Spartinivicinus poritis: one gene and its partner. The protein of the gene in region 1 interacts with the protein of each later gene in a pairwise test. Links are inferred from orthologs where the notes say so. Each region holds a gene or a part of one and is shown in the gene's direction. Other genes may lie near its edges. The genes, in order: ORQ98_RS11145 and ndk.

Region 1 (11,201 bases):
GACGCTGTTTGTATTCTGAAGTGGGTAGCTGTTTCATTATTATGTTTAACCCCTAATTAGTGTATTCAAACTAGTGAAGTTGAGAGTCACTTTTTTCAGTGGAGCCTTTTGAGCCACACTCACTGAACACCAGTATTGCGTTAATGCGGACATATTCAGTCACCTGGTGCCAGTCCATTTCATTAGAGTCAGCTTCTTCTATATCTTCACTTTGTACTTGTGAAATTTCAGTAAAGTCTAAAAGAATGTCTTTTACATCAGTAGATAGCTGAGCTTGTTGCTGCCCAGATAACCCAAACCCAGCTAAAAAACTATGAGTCCAGTTAGCGAGCTCTTTAAGGCGACTTTCCAGCTCAGCATCGTCATCAGGTAGTAACAAACGAAAACCATATTCGGGATCAGCCAACTGCTCTTCTGTTTGCTGGTATAAGGAAACCAGCATAACCTTTGCCTGATCAGGCAACACTTCTTCAATATCCAACAGTTGTTGAACTTGGCAGAGCCAACTATCGGCTGATAGTCTCAAACCACCTGCTAGCATACCTGTTAACAAACCATGTAATTCTGCTGGAGAAGCAAACAGCTCCAATGAAACAAACAGGTTAGCAACATCATCAAAGCTAATCGTTGCTGAAGGAGCTTGAGCTGCATTTTTCATTGCAATTCTACCTAGATGTTTAGTTTGTCTCTATCCTAACATTTGAGGGTATTGCAAACTACTGTACACCTTAAGAGTGAAGCGATTACTGATATGACGAGTGATTTTAAAATCTAATATTAATAGTAAGGCGTTGAAATAGTTGGTGTTGGATTGACCCTGGCAGAACGGCCCACTATAGTAATCGCAAGCCTTATACCCTGATACCTTAGTCGTTTAAAATGGATCATCACTTATTTCAGCAGCTTGCAAATAAAACTGAACAATTGATCGCTTTGTGCGAACAATTAAAACAGGAAAATGCTCAGCTTCGTGCCAATGAGCAACAGTGGCGTGAAGAACGGGTGTATTTGATAGAAAAAAATGAGATTGCCCGTACTAAGATTGAGGCGATGATCACTCGGTTAAGAACGCTGGAACAAGAGTCATGAGTGACACAACAACACAAACAGCAACAGTTAACATTTTAGATAAAGGGTATCGGGTAAGTTGTAAGCCTGAAGAGCAGCGTGCTCTGGTCGATGCAGCCCAGTACCTAGATAGCAAAATGCGAGAGATTCGGGAAAGAGGGGCTGTGGTTGGGTTGGAGCGGATTGCAGTGATGGCCGCGTTGAATATTGCCCATGAACTTTTACAGTTAGCTCAGCAGCGGCAGCTAGCCGAGGAAGATACCCAAGCACAGTTACAATCCCTGCTGGATAAAGTCGAGCAAGTATTAACAGATAGCGATACGCCTGCTTTTGATTAAAAATTTTCATAAAAAAAGGGGCGACAATCTAACTCAAATCGATATAATGAAATCAAGCTCCCTGCTCTGTTGGCCAGTCATGAATGTCCCTGAGCCGATAATTTAGGAACTGGAGGCTCCTTGCAGGTGTCGGCGTGCAAGTCCGCTATAGGCGGAAAGCCCAAAGCATCTCAGCAGCCACCACCTTGAACCTAGGGTTCAAGGGCCCAATTGACAGCGGCGGATTGGGGAGCGGTTTTAAACTATGCCTGAAGTAAAAAATAATAGAATTCTTCTTGCTGACAATGAACGTCAGCCGTCACTTCTAATCAATAACCCAGTAAATCCCCAACAGCGTAAACAACTCAGAGCAACCCTTCGCCAAGCACGTCGGGCGCTTACTTGTCAGCAGCAACAATTAGCTAGCCAGCGGCTACTTAAAGTTTTATTAAGCAGACCAGAGTTTCTGAAGGCTAAACACATAGCAGTGTATTTAGCGAATGACGGCGAAATTGATCCTATGCAAATAATAGAAGCAGCTTGGGCAATGAATAAGCACTGTTATTTACCTGTGTTGCATCCTATTTATCATAATCGACTGTGGTTTCTGCGTTTTAGGCCGACGACAAAATTGGCACCGAATCGTTTTAATATATTGGAACCAACTGTGCGAGCTGGGCATCTAAAGTCTGCTTGGGCGATGGACTTGGTATTACTGCCGTTGGTTGGCTTTGATCAATATGGAGGGCGTTTAGGAATGGGGGGGGGCTTTTATGACAGAACTTTTGAGTTTATTGTGAAAAACCCATTGAAGCCTCGTCCCAAGTTGGTAGGTTTGGCTCATGAGTGCCAGCGAGTGGATAAACTGCCCACTGCCAGTTGGGATATCCCACTGACAGGGATTGCTAGTGATAGTAAGTACTATACAGCAAAATAAGGTGCGGCTAGGTAAGCATGTCACAGGGCAAAAGTGCAAAGGCTTCATAGTGCCAAGTGACTTGATTGCAAGTAATTGCTTACCTGGGCCTTATAAAGAACACACTTTTATAGTGTGCGTTGTGCATCAGTGTTTGATTGGTTTACTGTTGGTGTAGCATTATTTGTAACGGTGGCGAGCTCGGCTGAACTTTTTGATAAAGTCATTTGAGCAAAACCTGTGGTCAGCACCCCCAAGCCAAAAATAAAAACTAACACCAGCATAAAATCAGGTTTGTTTTTTTGTGTCATTTCCACTAACCCTGCTGGTCTTTCAGTTAATTCCTAAATTTCCCCAAGTGGTCTTTGCAGTTAGCAAGACAGCTACAAGCTCTTTTATTGACACAGGGAGATATTTATTTTCTCTCAGTGGTTATTACTACACACGTCCTTAGTAAATTGTGGTGAACGAATTGCTACTTGTTTTGTGGTTCATGTATGTAACAATTGTCTATATAGCAAATTTATCGCTTATTTGTATTAGTTGTTTGCTAGTCACCAACTACCTTAGTTACTAAGCACCTCACTCACTAAGTACTTCACATGTGCCGTATGAGCATTGTGGTTTAATTGTACTCATTAGTTAATTGAATGAACGTGACTATAGCCACAGTTTAAAATATGTGTGAAGTAAAACCAATTAGCATATAAAACGCAAGGAATATTTCTTACATGCCAAATTACTGGTTAATGAAGTCTGAACCCGGTGTTTTCAGTATAGACGATCTTGCTAACTGTCCTAATCAAACAGAGCACTGGGATGGGGTAAGAAATTATCAAGCAAGAAATATGATGCGTGATCAAATGCGCAAAGGAGATTTGGTGTTTTTTTATCACTCCAGTTGCAAAAAAACTGGAATTGCAGGAATAGCGAAAGTCGTCAAAGAAGCTTATCCAGATCATACGGCACTTGATTCTGACTCCGACTATTTTGACCCCAAAAGTACAGTCGATAATCCACGCTGGTTTATGGTAGATATTCAATTTGTAGAAAAGTTCACACACTTGGTTTCATTGCAACGCTTAAAGGAAAACCCACTGTTAAAGGATTTACCACTGGTACAAAGAGGTAGCCGCTTATCAATCATGCCTGTAGCTGAAAAACAGTGGCATGAAATTTCATCTATGGTGACAAAACTGTGAGTTTAATAGAAGAATAGCTGACTCATTGGGACATAGGCTTTTCTTGATGTTGTTCCACACCACAAAGGCTAAAAAAGTACCTTGCCAGAAAATAAATGTGCTTGAAGACTATTATCAACTTTATGCATATACCTATGGCTCTCCAACCAGTTGATTAATAGTAAAATAGTGGATAACAGGCCTGTATATTAAGCTCTAGCCAACTAAATCGGTTGTGACTATGCTTGAAATATGGAGCAGGAAAGGGCAGCTGTGTTATCCCCTACAACAGAATCGAGTTTAGTTAAGTGGATTAATGTTGGTGGTGGCTTATTAGTATCCCTCATCAGCGTTTATCTTTTTGTATCTGAAATTTCTCAACCTGTGGCTATCAGCCTGATGTTACTAGGGATGGGTATGGTAGCCTACCTCCACAATGCCTGGCTAGCAATAGGCATCGCCTGTGCGGCTATCGTTTCAGCACTGTTTTCCCTATTTGAAGGCATTTCTATCCAACAGTTTTATGTTGAAAATGAGCTATTAATGTTGGATGAGGATGATCATGAGGTTATAGCCATACCAGGCAGTGTAACGGTTAGCCTGGTCTGTGCTGCGCTGTGCTTAATTAAACCAGATAAATTACCTCTTTTTAGTAACTCGCATTTATATAAATGTGGTTTGGCTGCTATACCTTTAATTTTTGGTTCGGCAGGGTTAATCGCGATAGCACTAAAATTGCCAGATAGCTATGGTTTTGCTCAAATTTTAAGTTTCAGCCTACTGATCAATATTGCTCTAATCACAACAGGGTTGTGCTTACTGGTTGCCTTCACTAACTGGCAGGCTACAGTTCAGGATAAAATACCGCAGTGGATTGCTGGTTATTTAGCGATTGTGCTGATCATTATTTCAACGCTATTTGCCCTAGTCATGGAGAAAAAAGATTTACGTTTTTTAACGCATCATGCACAACATACAGCGCAGCAACTGGGGAATGGAATATCTTCCATGCTGAATACTCAACGCAAGGCTATTGACCGAATGGCTGCTCGCTGGGCACATCAGGGCGATATGGATAAGACGACTTGGCTAGCTGATGCAAATCAGCTGTTGAAAGACTTCCCAGAGTTTCAAGCGATAGAGTGGATGGACCCAGACTACCAAATTCGTTGGCTAGTGCCTTATGAAGGCAATGAGCAGGCGTTGAATTTTCGAGTGCCTGCTGATAATCCCGCCGTGGTACATTTGCGTCGTGCCTTTAGCAGTAAAACCAGCGTGATCACTCAAGTCATTCAGTTGAAACAGGGAGGCGAAGGGTTTATTAATTATACGCCTATTTTTGATTTAAGTGGCCGCTTTCATGGTTATATTGTGGCCGTGTTTCGGGTTAAAACGTTAGTTGAAAGCATCACTCAGTTGCCTATATACAAGGGGTTTTACTTTGAGATTAGAGAAAGGAATAAGGTTATTTATCTCTCATCTTCTGTGCTGAAGCCCAGTGGTTTTTTTGGTAAACCAGCAGCTGAGCATATGATTAACCCTAATCAGCACTCTCCTTGGATTGTCCAAGCATACCCTACTGCAGAGTTAGTAAGCCGTAGCCGTTCCTTGCTACCAGCAGTTGTGCTGTTTTCAGGTTTTATTTTTACCATGATGATTTGCACTAGCATTGTTCTATTACGCCGTTCTTATTTAGATGGTCGTATAGCTGAACAAGCGATCAGCAACTTGAAGGAGGAGGTTGCGCGGAGCAATGAAACAGAGAAAACACTCAAGGAAAGTAATGCACAACTTGAGCTATTTTTTGATCTAATTAATCAGTCGCGTGATGCACTGATGGTGGTAGACCCGGAAACAAGAGACTTGCTTTATTATAATACTTCAACGTATGCATCATTAGGCTATACAGAAGAAGAGTTTGTTGCTGCATTAGAAGAAGGCACATTGATTGCTGAAAAAATGGACAGAGTAATAAAGAAAGCATTGAGTTCTAGACGGAAACTCACCTCAAATATCTATCAAATGGAAGTGATAAAAAAGGATGGAGGTGCTTTGCAGGTAGAAGTAACAACCCGCATGGTGAACCATCACCATAAAAAATACTTAATAATTGTGGCTCATGATGTCACTGCAAATAAAGAGATGGAGCAACGCTTAATTAATCTAGCGACTCGAGATTCGTTAACTGGGCTATTTAACCGCAAGCACTTTGATAATTGCCTTGAGGAAGAGTGGAGCCGGGCAATTAGGCAAAATGAACCGATTGCTCTCATGGTGACAGATTTAGATCGATTTAAAAAATACAATGATAGCCAAGGACATCAGCAAGGAGATGTTTGCTTGAAGGATATTGCGAGTATTCTTAAGCGTTCAATTACTCGCAGCACTGACTTATTAGCACGATATGGTGGTGGTCAGTTTGCTGCAATTTTTCCTGAAACCGATTTACGAGGTGCCCAGGAAATTTCGCGTCGAATTCATCATAATATCGGGGATGCTTATATTAGCCATCCTCTTTCAGATGTTTCGGCCTATATTACCTTAAGCATTGGTCTGGCATCTTGCATCCCGCAACCAGGCAGCAGTAGTCATGAGTTATTAAGGCAAGCAGAAGCTGCACTTATGCAGGCTAAAAAGCAAGGGCGTAATCGCACTTGCTCGCACCAAGATGAGAAACCACCACTAACCCTCACGCGTTAATAACCTTTTTAGTTCCCTGAAGAGGGTTGGGGTGAGGGGAATAAGTTGTTTAAAAATAGCTGATAAGCGGAGTTTTCGGTTTCTTCCCAGTAGTGATAGCCAATGTCAGTTAAAAGCGCTGGAACTTTGTCTCGGTCATTGATTGGCGTTTGCAGACTAATCTGGCTAAATATAACTATCCTTAGTTGGTTTAAGCATAGGTAATATGTGTCGTCTAAAAAATATCAGCTTCAATTACATTAAGTTTTTGTCAAGAATATCTTCAGCAGTAGGTTAGTCATATTTTTTGTTGCCGGTGGTAGCTTTATATTCTGATAAAAAGGATTTTTTTAATATTCCAGGGTTATTTGTTTTGTGTTTTCCTATCTGGTGAAAATTTTTTGTAAATAGTAAACGCTTTTAGAGGAATTTATTTGCTGCTATACAGCTAATTTGACTGCACCTTTTTAATTTTGACATATAAGATTTATTTTATTGTTATAGTTACTTCCAGTAATATTTGTAATTATTAATTAAGACTTAAGTCCTATTAGACCATTGCATTACCTGTTGATTGTAATACGAAAGTATTATACGACATAATACGTTTTATTGTTAAAGTATAGTCTCTTACTAATTTGTGTAGAGTGATGTATTTTTTGTGGAGTAAATAGTAAAGCTATGCGAAACGGGATAAGGGAAATACATACTTTGGGCCCAGATGGGACAAACTGCCAATTGGCTGCAATTCACTATTGCCAAGAAAATGCTTTAGATGCAAAGGTAGTACTTCATGAAACCTTAGAGGATGCGTTAGATGTTGTTTTAACGGATCGAGACTTTGTTTTACTAGGTTGTATCGTTTATCCTGATCTTCATAATATTGTTTTTTCAACACTAAAAGAACTAAAATTAAAAGATATTTTTCTTTTAGATACCTATGAAATGGTTCTTGCAACTAGAGTCGACTTTGAAGGATCTATTGATTGTGTAGCTAGCCATCCGGCCCCCAAAAATCTTGTTCCCAATGGTGCAAATATAGAATTATGTTCGAGCAATGCAAAGGCGGCTAGTATGTGTTCGAAATCTGAGGTGGATGCTTGCATTACAACAAGTAAAGCTGCAAACAAATATAACCTAAAAGTAATAACAGATTTTGGGAAGGTGAAGATGGGATTTAGTATTCATGAACATAAGTAAAATCATTCAGGATATTAAACCTATTATAGAGTTAACCAATGAGTTGGCTTACCTCCAGAATGAAAGTGGGACTATTAATAAAGAAGACGAACCTAAAGGGATAAAAATACTAGCCAAAATTACTGGCTTTTTTAAAAGTGAAGTGAGAAAAAATATTTCACCTGTATATTGTCAGGCACTGATTTCAGATATAGCTGACTGGGTGAAAGCTGGACTTGAAAACCCACCTGATTTTGGGAGGTCTAGAGACTCGATAAAGTTGCCAGAAAATGGCTGCTTATTTTATTTTTTTGGGCCATTGAGATTAGCCAATGGAAATAGAAATGGCTGGAAATTTGAAACCTTTTTATCATTAAGAGATGAGCCAAATACACTTCAATATAAGGATATGTACAGCAAGTACCCACATCCCAAATGTATTTGTCAGTCCTCTCATTTGTTAGCTGGCAGTAGAGGGCTAATGGAAAGTAATAACATTGTTTTCTTTCCAGAAAATATACAGGCCTGTGAGTCAGTAGATCGCCAACAGTATGCAGTCTTCTTTTTTAACAAATTTTACCTAACTTATAACAGCATTTCTATTCCTGTAGCAAATTCAATAATTGATAATAGTTTTGTGAAAAATGAAACTAATGGAAATGTGGTAAATAATTATGAGGCTCGATGTGTCTGGGGATATTTGCACGATTTCTTCCATCATATTGGTCCTAGGCCTTTCGATGAAAATATTGAAATCAAAACAAAATGGTACACAGGCCTACTCGAAGAAGTGAAGGTGGATTTACAGACTCTGTTTGCCTGTTTACAGGATGAAACCATTCCACATCGATTGGAAGTTGCTGAATTTATTTTATTGGATCGTATGTTTAGGTATCCAACGGAAAAGAATTGGTCAAAAAATTTTGATTCAGGGACAGGTCTTCTAATGTTGTCTTGGTTTATCCAGGAAAACGCAATAAAAATTACCGAAGCTAAGCAGCTAGTCATCGATTTAGATCAAATTATAGTAGCCTCTAATAAAATGGTTTGTGAAATTGAAGAAATTGAACTGTTAGAAGATCAAGAGTACTCAGCAAAAGCAAAGCAGTTTGTTGCTATGCATTTGAAAGTGGATAGAGGTGATAAGAAGACCTACTTTGGTTTTGACTTTGAAAAAATTGGTGGCAATGTATTTGAGAAATTTCATGGTATCGCTGGGAGTGTGCGATACGAAGTGGAAGAACTTCTTCAGCCAGTTTTGGCTCGACATGAGTCTATGTTTTCAAGCTAGAATTGCACTATTTGTAAGCCTAAAATATGTATCCAAATTTTCAAGATCTTAACAAACTTATCGAACAGGACCTCCACGAAAAGAAATATTTTTCAAAACAGAGCTGGAGTTTCCCAAAACAATACAATGGCCAAAAAGTCTATGATGTTATTATTGTAGGTGCTGGTCACTCAGGTCTTGCGTTAGCACACCAGCTTCGATTATTAGGCATTGGACGGATTTTAATTTTAGATAAACAGTCAATTGATAAGCCAGGGCCATGGTCAAGTTTTGCGCGAATGGAGAAGTTACGAACCAGTAAATATTCCCAGGGACCAGAATGTGGGAACCCACTATTAAGTTTTAAATTCTGGATAAACTCTTTAAAAGGTCCAAATGCATTTGAAGACATTGATTTTATCAAAACAGTGGACTGGGCTAACTATTTAAGTTGGTTTAGAGATATTTTGAAAATTGATGTGGTAAGCGAAACTGAAGTTTTGTATCAGCACTGGAACAGTGATGCAAACAGTTTTGAAATTACTGCTCTCAACGGCGGAAAAGATAAAAATTACTATGCTTCATTTCTGTGCTTTGCGACAGGGATGATCGCCTGCGGGGGCTGGGAGGCTCCCAGTAACCTCGTTAAGAATATAGATCCAAATAAAATTGGGTATGCCTGGAAAAATATTGATTTTTCTGAACTGTCTGGTAAAACCCTGGCAGTTATTGGGGGAGGTGCATCTGCGTTTGATAATGCGTTAATGGCTTCTAAACATGGAGCTACCTGTTCGGATATTATCTCTCGCCGAAAAATTCCTGATGGTCGTCCTCTATCAGAAAAGCTCTGGCTGGGGAGAAGTGATGACCAAATATTTCCGGATGAAGAGACATATCCCGCAGATATGACAAACCCAATTTTGAGATTTACTAACACATTAGAGAAAGATCTATATCTGGATGTAATAGAAAACTTCTTTTTGGATGGTAGAACAACCTCGCGCCCAGAATATCAAAGGCAATTTCAAAATATTGAAGGGTTAAATGTCTATGATGGCGTTGGTGAAATTGCAATAACTGAAAGTGATGATAAAGGCAAGTATCGCATCAAGAGCCGATTAGGATTTGATAAGACCTATGATTATTTAATTTTAGCCACAGGCCCAAGATACGATTTAGCATTAAGGCGAGAATATTCATCAATATCAGATGAAATTTTAACTTGGGGAGATATCAACGATAAGATAAAGCTCTTTGATATCGAAGCACTTCCTAAATTAACGGACGAATATCAAATTCAGTTTAAAACAGATAACCCCGCGGCCACAAAACTATATTGCCTGACAGATTTTGTTCATTTAACGGTGGGAATTCCAGCTTTAGCGAATGTGGTAGAGAAAATTTCTAGGTCCATTGCAAATGCCTTGTATTTGGATAACTCGAAAAAAATAGTTGCTTATATGGCCGAATTGAACAATCAAGAAGAGACCTGTGATGATAGTCGTTGTAGTTGATGCAATCTCTACGGGGGTAGATTTATCCTTAGCACTTATTGAGCGCGGCTGCCTTTGCATTCAGGTTTGCTCGAAAGTGGTATACCGACAAGATAATATCAGCTTTTTGAAAACACTTGTTGTTGAAGCACCTCAGGCTTTAGATAAAGCAATAAGCGAAGATTTTTTTGATAATGTGGATATGGTGGTTGCAGGTTCGGAACCAGGTGTTACATTAGCAGACGAAATAGCTTCAAAACTTTCAATACCCTATGCCAACGATTCAAAAACAACCGAATTGAGACGAAATAAGTTCAAGGCTCAGGAAAGATTGGCTGAGATGGATGTACGTTCGATTCATCAACGGTTGATCAGTGAGTTTTCAGATGTGGGGAAGTATGACATTCAATTTCCTGTCGTTGTTAAACCCATAAATAGTGGCGCTAGTGATGGTGTTTCCTTATGTTTAGATGACGAAGCATTTGAGCATAGCGTAATGAAAAATCTGGGGAAGACTAATATTCTAGGCCACATTAACTCAGAGCTATTGATTCAGGATTATATAGAAGGTGTACAGTATTTTGTAAATACTATTAGCTGGGATGGCGATGTATACACCACGGACGTTTGGAAAACCTATCGGCGAAAAGTGCCTGGCGCGATGTTTATTTTTGAGGGAATGAAGTTATGTGACCCAACGTCGCCAGAGGTGAAAAGGCTTATAGAATATAACAATCGTGTGCTATCGGAACTGGGATTAAAGTTTGGTGCAGCACATAATGAAATAATTATCGATAAACATGGCCCTGTACTAGTTGAATCCAATGCACGGTTGATGGGAGCCTCAATAAATGATTCTGCTTTTAAGGCTGCAATTGATAACACTCAAGTAGAGTTGCTTGTAGATGTATATTTAAATAAAGGATTCGGTGAAGATCGCCGCATTTACCAAATGTCTAAATCCCTAGCGGAAATATCACTAGTGTTCGAAAAAACAGGTGTATTGGAAGCCTTTAGTGCTAAGGATTCAGTTTGTGACCTGGATTCCTTTTACTGCTTATCAGGAATACCAGAAATTGGCTCAAAGGTTTCAAAAAC
Region 2 (6,917 bases), on another replicon or contig:
AAGCAGTATTCAAGTTAAGCCTTCCTACGGTTTAACAGACGAATCTATTAGCAACATGTTGCAGGACTCATTTGGTCATGCGGCAGAAGATATGGCAGCAAGAGCGCTACGAGAGCAGCAAGTGGAAGCAGAGCGGCTTCTAGAAGCCGTGAGTGTTGCAATAGCTGAAGATGGTGAGAATTTGCTAACAAATGCCGAGTTACAAACAATTATTGATGAAGTTCAACGTTTAACTCAGCAACTAGCAGAAGAAAAGGACCACTTGGTGTTAAAGAGCCAAGTAGAAAAAGTCAGTCAGCTTACAGAGTCATTTGCAGCTAAGCGGATGAATGAGTCCATCAAAAAAGCCCTAACAGGCCACTCAGTCGATAGTATTTAGGTAACCGATAATGCCTCAAGTGATTTTCCTGCCCCATGAAACCATTTGTCCGGAAGGCGCTGTTGTTGAAGCAGAACCGGGAGAAAGTATTTGTGATGTTGCATTGCGCAATGATATAGAGATTGAGCATGCATGTGAAAAGTCCTGTGCTTGTACTACTTGTCATGTCATTGTCCGTGAGGGGTATGATTCCTTAGAGGAAGCTGATGAACTCGAAGATGATCTGTTAGATAAAGCCTGGGGGTTAGAGCCTGAGTCACGATTAAGTTGCCAGGCTTTGGTTGCTGAGCAAGACTTGGTGGTAGAAATTCCAAAATATACCATTAATCAAGTTTCTGAGCGCCATTAAACATAGGGGGGGGTATGAGCTTAAAGTGGACGGATGTGCAAGAGATAGCCATTGAGCTGGCTGAGCGTCACGAAGAGGTCGATCCTCGCTATGTTAACTTTGTTGACTTGCGCAACTGGGTGGTGGCTTTAGAAGAGTTTGAAGATGACCCTTCCCATTGTGGTGAAAAGATCCTTGAAGCGATACAAATGGCTTGGATTGAAGAAGCTGATTAATAGACTGTTTCTAGCAGGTGCATTTTCCCTAAACCCGCGTATAATTCGCGGGTTTAATTTATTCAAAATAACTTTTTTCAACTTGGAGAAGTGACCAAATGGCTGTTGAACGCACTTTATCAATTATCAAACCAGATGCTGTTGCTAAAAATGTAATTGGCCAGATTTATAGCCGTTTCGAACAAGCTGGCTTGAAAGTCGTTGCTGCAAAAATGTTGCACCTTTCTCAAGAAAAAGCTGAAGGCTTTTATGCTGAGCACAAGGAGCGCCCTTTCTTTAAAGATTTGGTTGCTTTCATGACTTCTGGCCCAGTCGTTGTTTCTGTTTTAGAAGGTGAAAATGCTGTTATTGCTCACCGTGACTTAATGGGAGCAACTAACCCTAAAGAGGCAGCTGCGGGCACTATTCGTGCTGACTTTGCAGAAACAATTGATGAAAATGCAGTTCATGGTTCTGATTCTGCTGAGTCAGCGGCCCGTGAGGTTGCTTATTTCTTTGCTGATGAAGAAATTTGCCCTCGTACTCGCTAATAACAGAGTAAAGCTATTGTGCAGGCAAAAAATAGGAGAGGCCTGTTTTTTGTCTGCACTTATATAACACTGCTCTAAAAGCAGGGTGAGTTAATGTTGTCTGCGTTGAAAGGTGAAGAAGATGACCAGTGTTGTTGCTAAAACCAATCTGCTAGGTTTAACCAAGCCTAAATTAGAGGCTTTTTTTGAGTCGATTGGTGAGAAAAAATTTCGAGCAACTCAAGTCATGAAATGGATTCATCATTATGGCGTGGATAACTTTCAGGACATGACTAACTTAGGTAAGTCACTCCGTGAAAAACTGGCAGGGTTGGCTGAAATTAAAGGGCCTGAAGTTGTTAGCCAGCACTTTTCTGAAGATGGAACGCGTAAGTGGGTTGTTAGAGTTGCGAGTGGTAGCTGTGTTGAAGCTGTTTTTATTCCTGAGCGTGGTCGTGGCACCTTATGTGTCTCCTCACAAGCAGGTTGTGCCCTAGACTGTAGTTTTTGCTCGACAGGTAAACAAGGCTTTAACTCAGATCTAACATCAGCAGAAATTATTGGTCAAGTATGGATTGCAGCCAAGTCATTTAACAGTGTGCCTCATAAAGAAGATAGAGCTGTTACCAACGTTGTTATGATGGGAATGGGCGAGCCACTACTTAATTTTGACAATGTAGTCGATGCAATGAACCTGATGATGGATGATTTGGGGTATGGTATTTCCAAACGGCGAGTCACATTAAGTACATCTGGTGTTGTACCTGCATTGAAAAAACTAGCCGATGTAACAGATGTCTCTTTAGCGCTTTCGCTACATGCACCAAATAATGAACTTCGTAATGAGCTGGTACCTCTAAATAAGAAATACCCCCTTGAAGTACTACTACCCACTTGTGTTGAATATATGTCAAGATTAAGCGACAAGCGGCGTATTACAATTGAGTATACTTTAATTAAAGGTATTAATGATCAACCTGAACATGCTAAACAATTGATTAAGCTGCTACGAGATATTCCTTGTAAAATTAACTTGATACCTTTTAATCCATTTGCTTTATCTGATTATCAAAGGCCAAGTAATAATGCTATCCGGGCATTTCAGCAACTGCTTTTAGATGCGGGATACAATACCACGGTAAGACGTACCCGGGGCGATGATATTGATGCAGCCTGTGGGCAGCTGGCGGGACAGGTGAATGATAAAACCCGCCGTAGTGAACGCTATCGTGATAAGCTGTTGAATATTAAGCAGCTAGCATCAGAACAAACTAGACCATTTTAATTACAAGCTAATTACTTTTGTTGCATCCAATGGGGGCTATGGTGACTAATAAAAGAACAGCCAATAAGGTATTGTTAGGTTGTATGTTACTTCTCCTGCAAGTGGGCTGTGTCACGACAACGCCAAGTGGCAAAGAAATTGATGAAGATAAAGTTGTCACTGCACAAATTCGCTTAGCTAAAGCTTATATTCGAGAAGGGCAAGCAGGCTTGGCACGTAAGCCACTGGAAAAAGCCCTTGATTACGATAGCGGCTCAGGTGAGGCTTATTCAGTGTTGGCTATGGTGAATCAGTTGGAAGGTGAGAATGAGCTAGCTGAAAAGACTTTTCGTAAAGCTATTCGTTATAGTGACGAGCCCTCTGATGTGCACAACAACTATGGTGCTTTTTTATACGCTCAAGGCCGTTATGAAGATGCATTAAAGCAGTTGGATAAAGCAGCCTCTAATGTCTACTACCCCAAGCGTAGTTATTCTTATGAAAATATGGGGCTTGTTGCACTGAAGCTGGGTAAAAAAGAAGAGGCAAAGGAATACTTTGAAAAAGGACTTCGACTTAATAAAAGACTTCCTAAGGCTCATCTTGAGCTGGCTGACATCTTATATCAAGAACAAAAATATATACCAGCAAAGAGCCATTATGAGCAATTTAAACAACTGTCCCGTCAAAATGCACGCTCTTTATGGCTAGGTGTGAAAATTGCCAAAGTATTTGAAAACAATGATGTAGTTGCCAGTTATGGCTTAATGTTGAAAAAGATGTATCCTGGCTCAGAAGAGCTAAAGCAGTACCAGGGTTTATTAGCGAATGAAGAGTGAAAATATCAAACCTCTGGAGTCATATCAGGATCATATTACTCCAGGGGAAATGTTAGCTCAGCAACGACAGAATCTCGGTGTTGGGCAAGATGAGGTTGCTGATAACCTGAAAATTAGCGTTGATTTTGTTCAGGCAATAGAGTGCTCTGCATTTGATAAATTACCTGGACTAACCTTCGTTCGAGGGTATTTAAGGCGCTATGCTGATTTTGTTGGTCTGGATCCAAACCAGGTCATTCAGGCATTTGATCGTTTTACCGGTGCTGCTGCAAAAGAGCATAAACCAATATCAGTGACAGAAGTTGAAGCACCTGATGAAACTAGCCACCCCATATTTAAATGGTTTACTTACTTATTAATTGGTGGACTCGTGGCATTAACGGTTGTTTGGTGGCAAAACGAGGTTAATCAACCACTGACAGAGAACCCTAATGCTGACTTAGAAGAAAATGAAATTACTGTTGAAACGGTAACAGGTGAGACCGTTGTGAATGTGCTGGCTGAGGCTCAGCAACAAGAGCAGCAAGCAGTTGATGCTAAACCTAGTGCAGAAGTGGCCGTTGCTGAAGCAATTGCCGAACAGGTTTTGCCAGAACAGGAAGAAACGCAGGTATTGGCTGTAGCAGAAGAGCCGGCAATAAGTGAGGCTACAGCTGCTGAAACAGAAGAAACATCAAGCACTGCCAGTCAAACAGAGGAGGTTGTTAATCAGTCTACCGCAGAAAATACACCTCAACCGGCTAGTGGTGAGGTCACTTCAGAACTGTCAACTGAAGCTGCGCTAACTAACGTAGAGGAAGGTATTAACCACCTACTGATAACCTTTGATGGTCCTTGCTGGACAGAAGTCAGAGATGCCCAAACCAATAATGCCTTAGTCAAAGCTTTATATCGAGCAGGCAGTAAACTAGAACTCAAGCAAGCTGGGCCGATAAAAATTAAGCTAGGTAAAGCAAGTATGGTAAAATTGCTCCAGTTTAATGGGGGAGCAGTGAATGTCGCCCCATTCACCCGTGGTGATGTCGCCAAGTTAGTGCTAGGTAAGGAGTAGTCTTCATGTTTGCTGAATCCCCCATCAAAAGACGTAAATCGCGCCAGATTCATGTAGGAGATGTTGCGGTCGGAGGGGATGCTCCTATTTCAGTACAAAGCATGACTAATACAGAGACTTGTGATGTTGCTGCCACAGTAGGGCAGATTGAAGCACTGCAAGAAGCAGGTGCCGACATTGTCAGAGTTTCTGTTCCTAGCCTAGATGCAGCAGAAGCTTTTGCCAAAATTCGCCAGCGAGTGACAGTGCCTTTAGTAGCGGATATCCACTTTGATTACCGTATTGCTCTGAAAGTAGCTGAAAATGGTGTTGACTGTTTGCGGATCAACCCAGGTAATATTGGCAGAGAAGATCGAGTGAGAGCAGTAGTCGATGCTGCAAAAGATAAAGGTATTCCCATTCGTATAGGGGTTAATGCTGGATCACTTGAAAAGGATTTGCAAAAAAAATATGGCGAGCCAACTCCTGAAGCTTTGGTCGAGTCTGCTTTTCGCCATATTGATATTCTCGACAAGCTTGATTTTCAAGAATTTAAAATCAGCCTGAAAGCCTCTGGTGTATTTACTACAGTAGCAGCCTATCGCTTGCTGGCGAATCAAATTGACCAACCACTTCACTTGGGAATTACCGAAGCAGGCGGCTTTCGCTCTGGAGCAGTGAAGTCATCAGTTGGTTTGGGGTTATTGCTGATGGATGGTATTGGTGACACTTTGCGCGTATCTCTTGCTGCTGACCCTGTACAAGAAGTGAAAGTAGGTTTTGATATTCTAAAAAGTTTAAAACTACGGACCCGTGGCATTAATTTTATTGCCTGCCCAAGCTGCTCAAGACAGAATTTTGATGTCATTAAAACCATGAATGAATTAGAGCAACGCCTGGAAGATATTAATGTACCCCTCGATGTTGCTGTCATTGGCTGTGTGGTGAACGGGCCTGGTGAAGCGAAAGAAGCGGATATTGGCTTAACCGGTGGTACGCCAAGCAACCTGATTTATGAAGATGGCAAGCCCAGCCATAAGTTGAAAAATGATACTTTGGTGGATCACTTGGAAAATATGATCCGTACTAAGGCTAAGCAAAAAGAAGAAGAGTTAGCAAACGTGATAGCCAAAGCCTAACCTGTATTATTTTCCCCTTACTTTTTTATAAATAGAAGCCCTTTTATTAGGGCTTTTTTGTTTGTCTGTCTTTTGTTGCTCTCTCTGGTTAACAAGCTATGGCCAGCAGCACTTAATATCCGTAGAATCACTTTTCTTATACCTGGTGGCTACTATTAATGCCTGGCCAGGGCTTGAACAGGTTAATTGAAATTTAGTCGCAGACTTAGATAAAAAAGGTACAGTTCCTTGGCGAAAAAACTTCAAGCAATTCGTGGGATGAATGATATTCTGCCAGCTGAATCCAGCAGTTGGCAGTATGTTGAGCAAATAATTCGCCAGCTACAGGCAGCCTATGGCTACCATGAAATTCGTACACCCATTGTTGAAAGCACTGACTTATTTAAGCGCTCTATTGGTGAAGTCACTGATATCGTTGAAAAAGAAATGTACACCTTTGAAGATCGTAATGGAGATAGCTTAACCTTACGGCCTGAAGGTACTGCTAGTTGTGTGAGAGCTGCCATAGAGCACGGTTTGATTTTTAATCAAATACAGCGGATGTGGTATATGGGTCCGATGTTTCGCCATGAACGGCCTCAAAAGGGGCGCTATCGTCAGTTCCACCAATTAGGTGTTGAAGCATTTGGCCTGCAAGGCCCTGATATTGATGCAGAGCTGATTATCATGACCGCTCGTTTGTGGCAAATGTTAGGCATCGATGATGTGGTGCGTCTAGAAATCAACTCGCTTGGTACTACTGAGTCACGCGTTCGTTATCGGGAAGCATTGGTTGAATACCTTAATCAATATAAAGATCAGTTGGATGAAGACAGTGTGCGTCGCTTGTCGTCTAATCCGTTGCGGATTTTGGACAGTAAAGACCCTCAAACCCAGGCTGTCTTAAAAGGTGCACCAGTTTTAACAGAATTTTTAGATGAAACTTCTAAAGCACATTTTGATCAATTATTAGCAATTCTGGATCAGGCTAAGATTGGTTATCAGATTAACCCCAAACTAGTGCGTGGTTTAGATTATTACTGCGATACAGTTTTTGAGTGGATTACAGATGAGTTAGGCGCACAAGGAACGGTTTGTGCCGGTGGTCGCTATGATGGGCTAGTAACCCAATTAGGTGGAAAGTCTACACCTGCTGTCGGCTTTGCGATGGGATTAGAGCGGCTGATTTTAATGTTAGAGTCACTGGATAAAAT

What was found.
Region 2: the proteins of ORQ98_RS11145 (region 1) and ndk interact in binary tests that used the Escherichia coli proteins (3 or more experiments, as listed by UniProt). The link is inferred for Spartinivicinus poritis from one-to-one orthologs.

What each region holds. Positions count from the first base shown.
Region 1 is NZ_JAPMOU010000011.1:123,487-134,687, reverse strand. Bases 703-3,486 are described here. They hold ORQ98_RS11145 (5-formyltetrahydrofolate cyclo-ligase), read left to right. Parts: upstream 703-1,650; coding sequence 1,651-2,322; downstream 2,323-3,486. Other genes in these bases: ORQ98_RS11135 (EVE domain-containing protein), read left to right, coding at 3,033-3,486; ORQ98_RS11140 (hypothetical protein), read right to left, coding at 2,430-2,612; ORQ98_RS11155 (cell division protein ZapA), read left to right, coding at 1,086-1,406; ORQ98_RS11160 (TIGR02449 family protein), read left to right, coding at 880-1,089. Also shown: pepP (Xaa-Pro aminopeptidase), read right to left, coding at 1-37; ORQ98_RS11165 (UPF0149 family protein), read right to left, coding at 71-658; more of ORQ98_RS11135, read left to right, coding at 3,487-3,503; ORQ98_RS11130 (diguanylate cyclase domain-containing protein), read left to right, coding at 3,735-6,182; ORQ98_RS11125 (prephenate dehydratase domain-containing protein), read left to right, coding at 6,843-7,361; ORQ98_RS11120 (DUF6421 family protein), read left to right, coding at 7,348-8,631; ORQ98_RS11115 (NAD(P)-binding domain-containing protein), read left to right, coding at 8,658-10,124; ORQ98_RS11110 (ATP-grasp domain-containing protein), read left to right, coding at 10,105-11,201. UniProt on the Escherichia coli protein: Involved in the removal of 5-formyltetrahydrofolate.
Region 2 is NZ_JAPMOU010000001.1:191,738-198,654, reverse strand. What follows is about bases 1-2,757. They hold ndk (nucleoside-diphosphate kinase), read left to right. Parts: upstream 1-1,041; coding sequence 1,042-1,473; downstream 1,474-2,757. Other genes in these bases: rlmN (dual-specificity RNA methyltransferase RlmN), read left to right, coding at 1,595-2,737; iscX (Fe-S cluster assembly protein IscX), read left to right, coding at 743-943; fdx (ISC system 2Fe-2S type ferredoxin), read left to right, coding at 390-728; hscA (Fe-S protein assembly chaperone HscA), read left to right, coding at 1-379. In the rest of the region: type IV pilus biogenesis/stability protein PilW, read left to right, coding at 2,776-3,555; ORQ98_RS00850 (RodZ domain-containing protein), read left to right, coding at 3,545-4,606; ispG (flavodoxin-dependent (E)-4-hydroxy-3-methylbut-2-enyl-diphosphate synthase), read left to right, coding at 4,612-5,724; hisS (histidine--tRNA ligase), read left to right, coding at 5,953-6,917. UniProt on the Escherichia coli protein: Major role in the synthesis of nucleoside triphosphates other than ATP. The ATP gamma phosphate is transferred to the NDP beta phosphate via a ping-pong mechanism, using a phosphorylated active-site intermediate.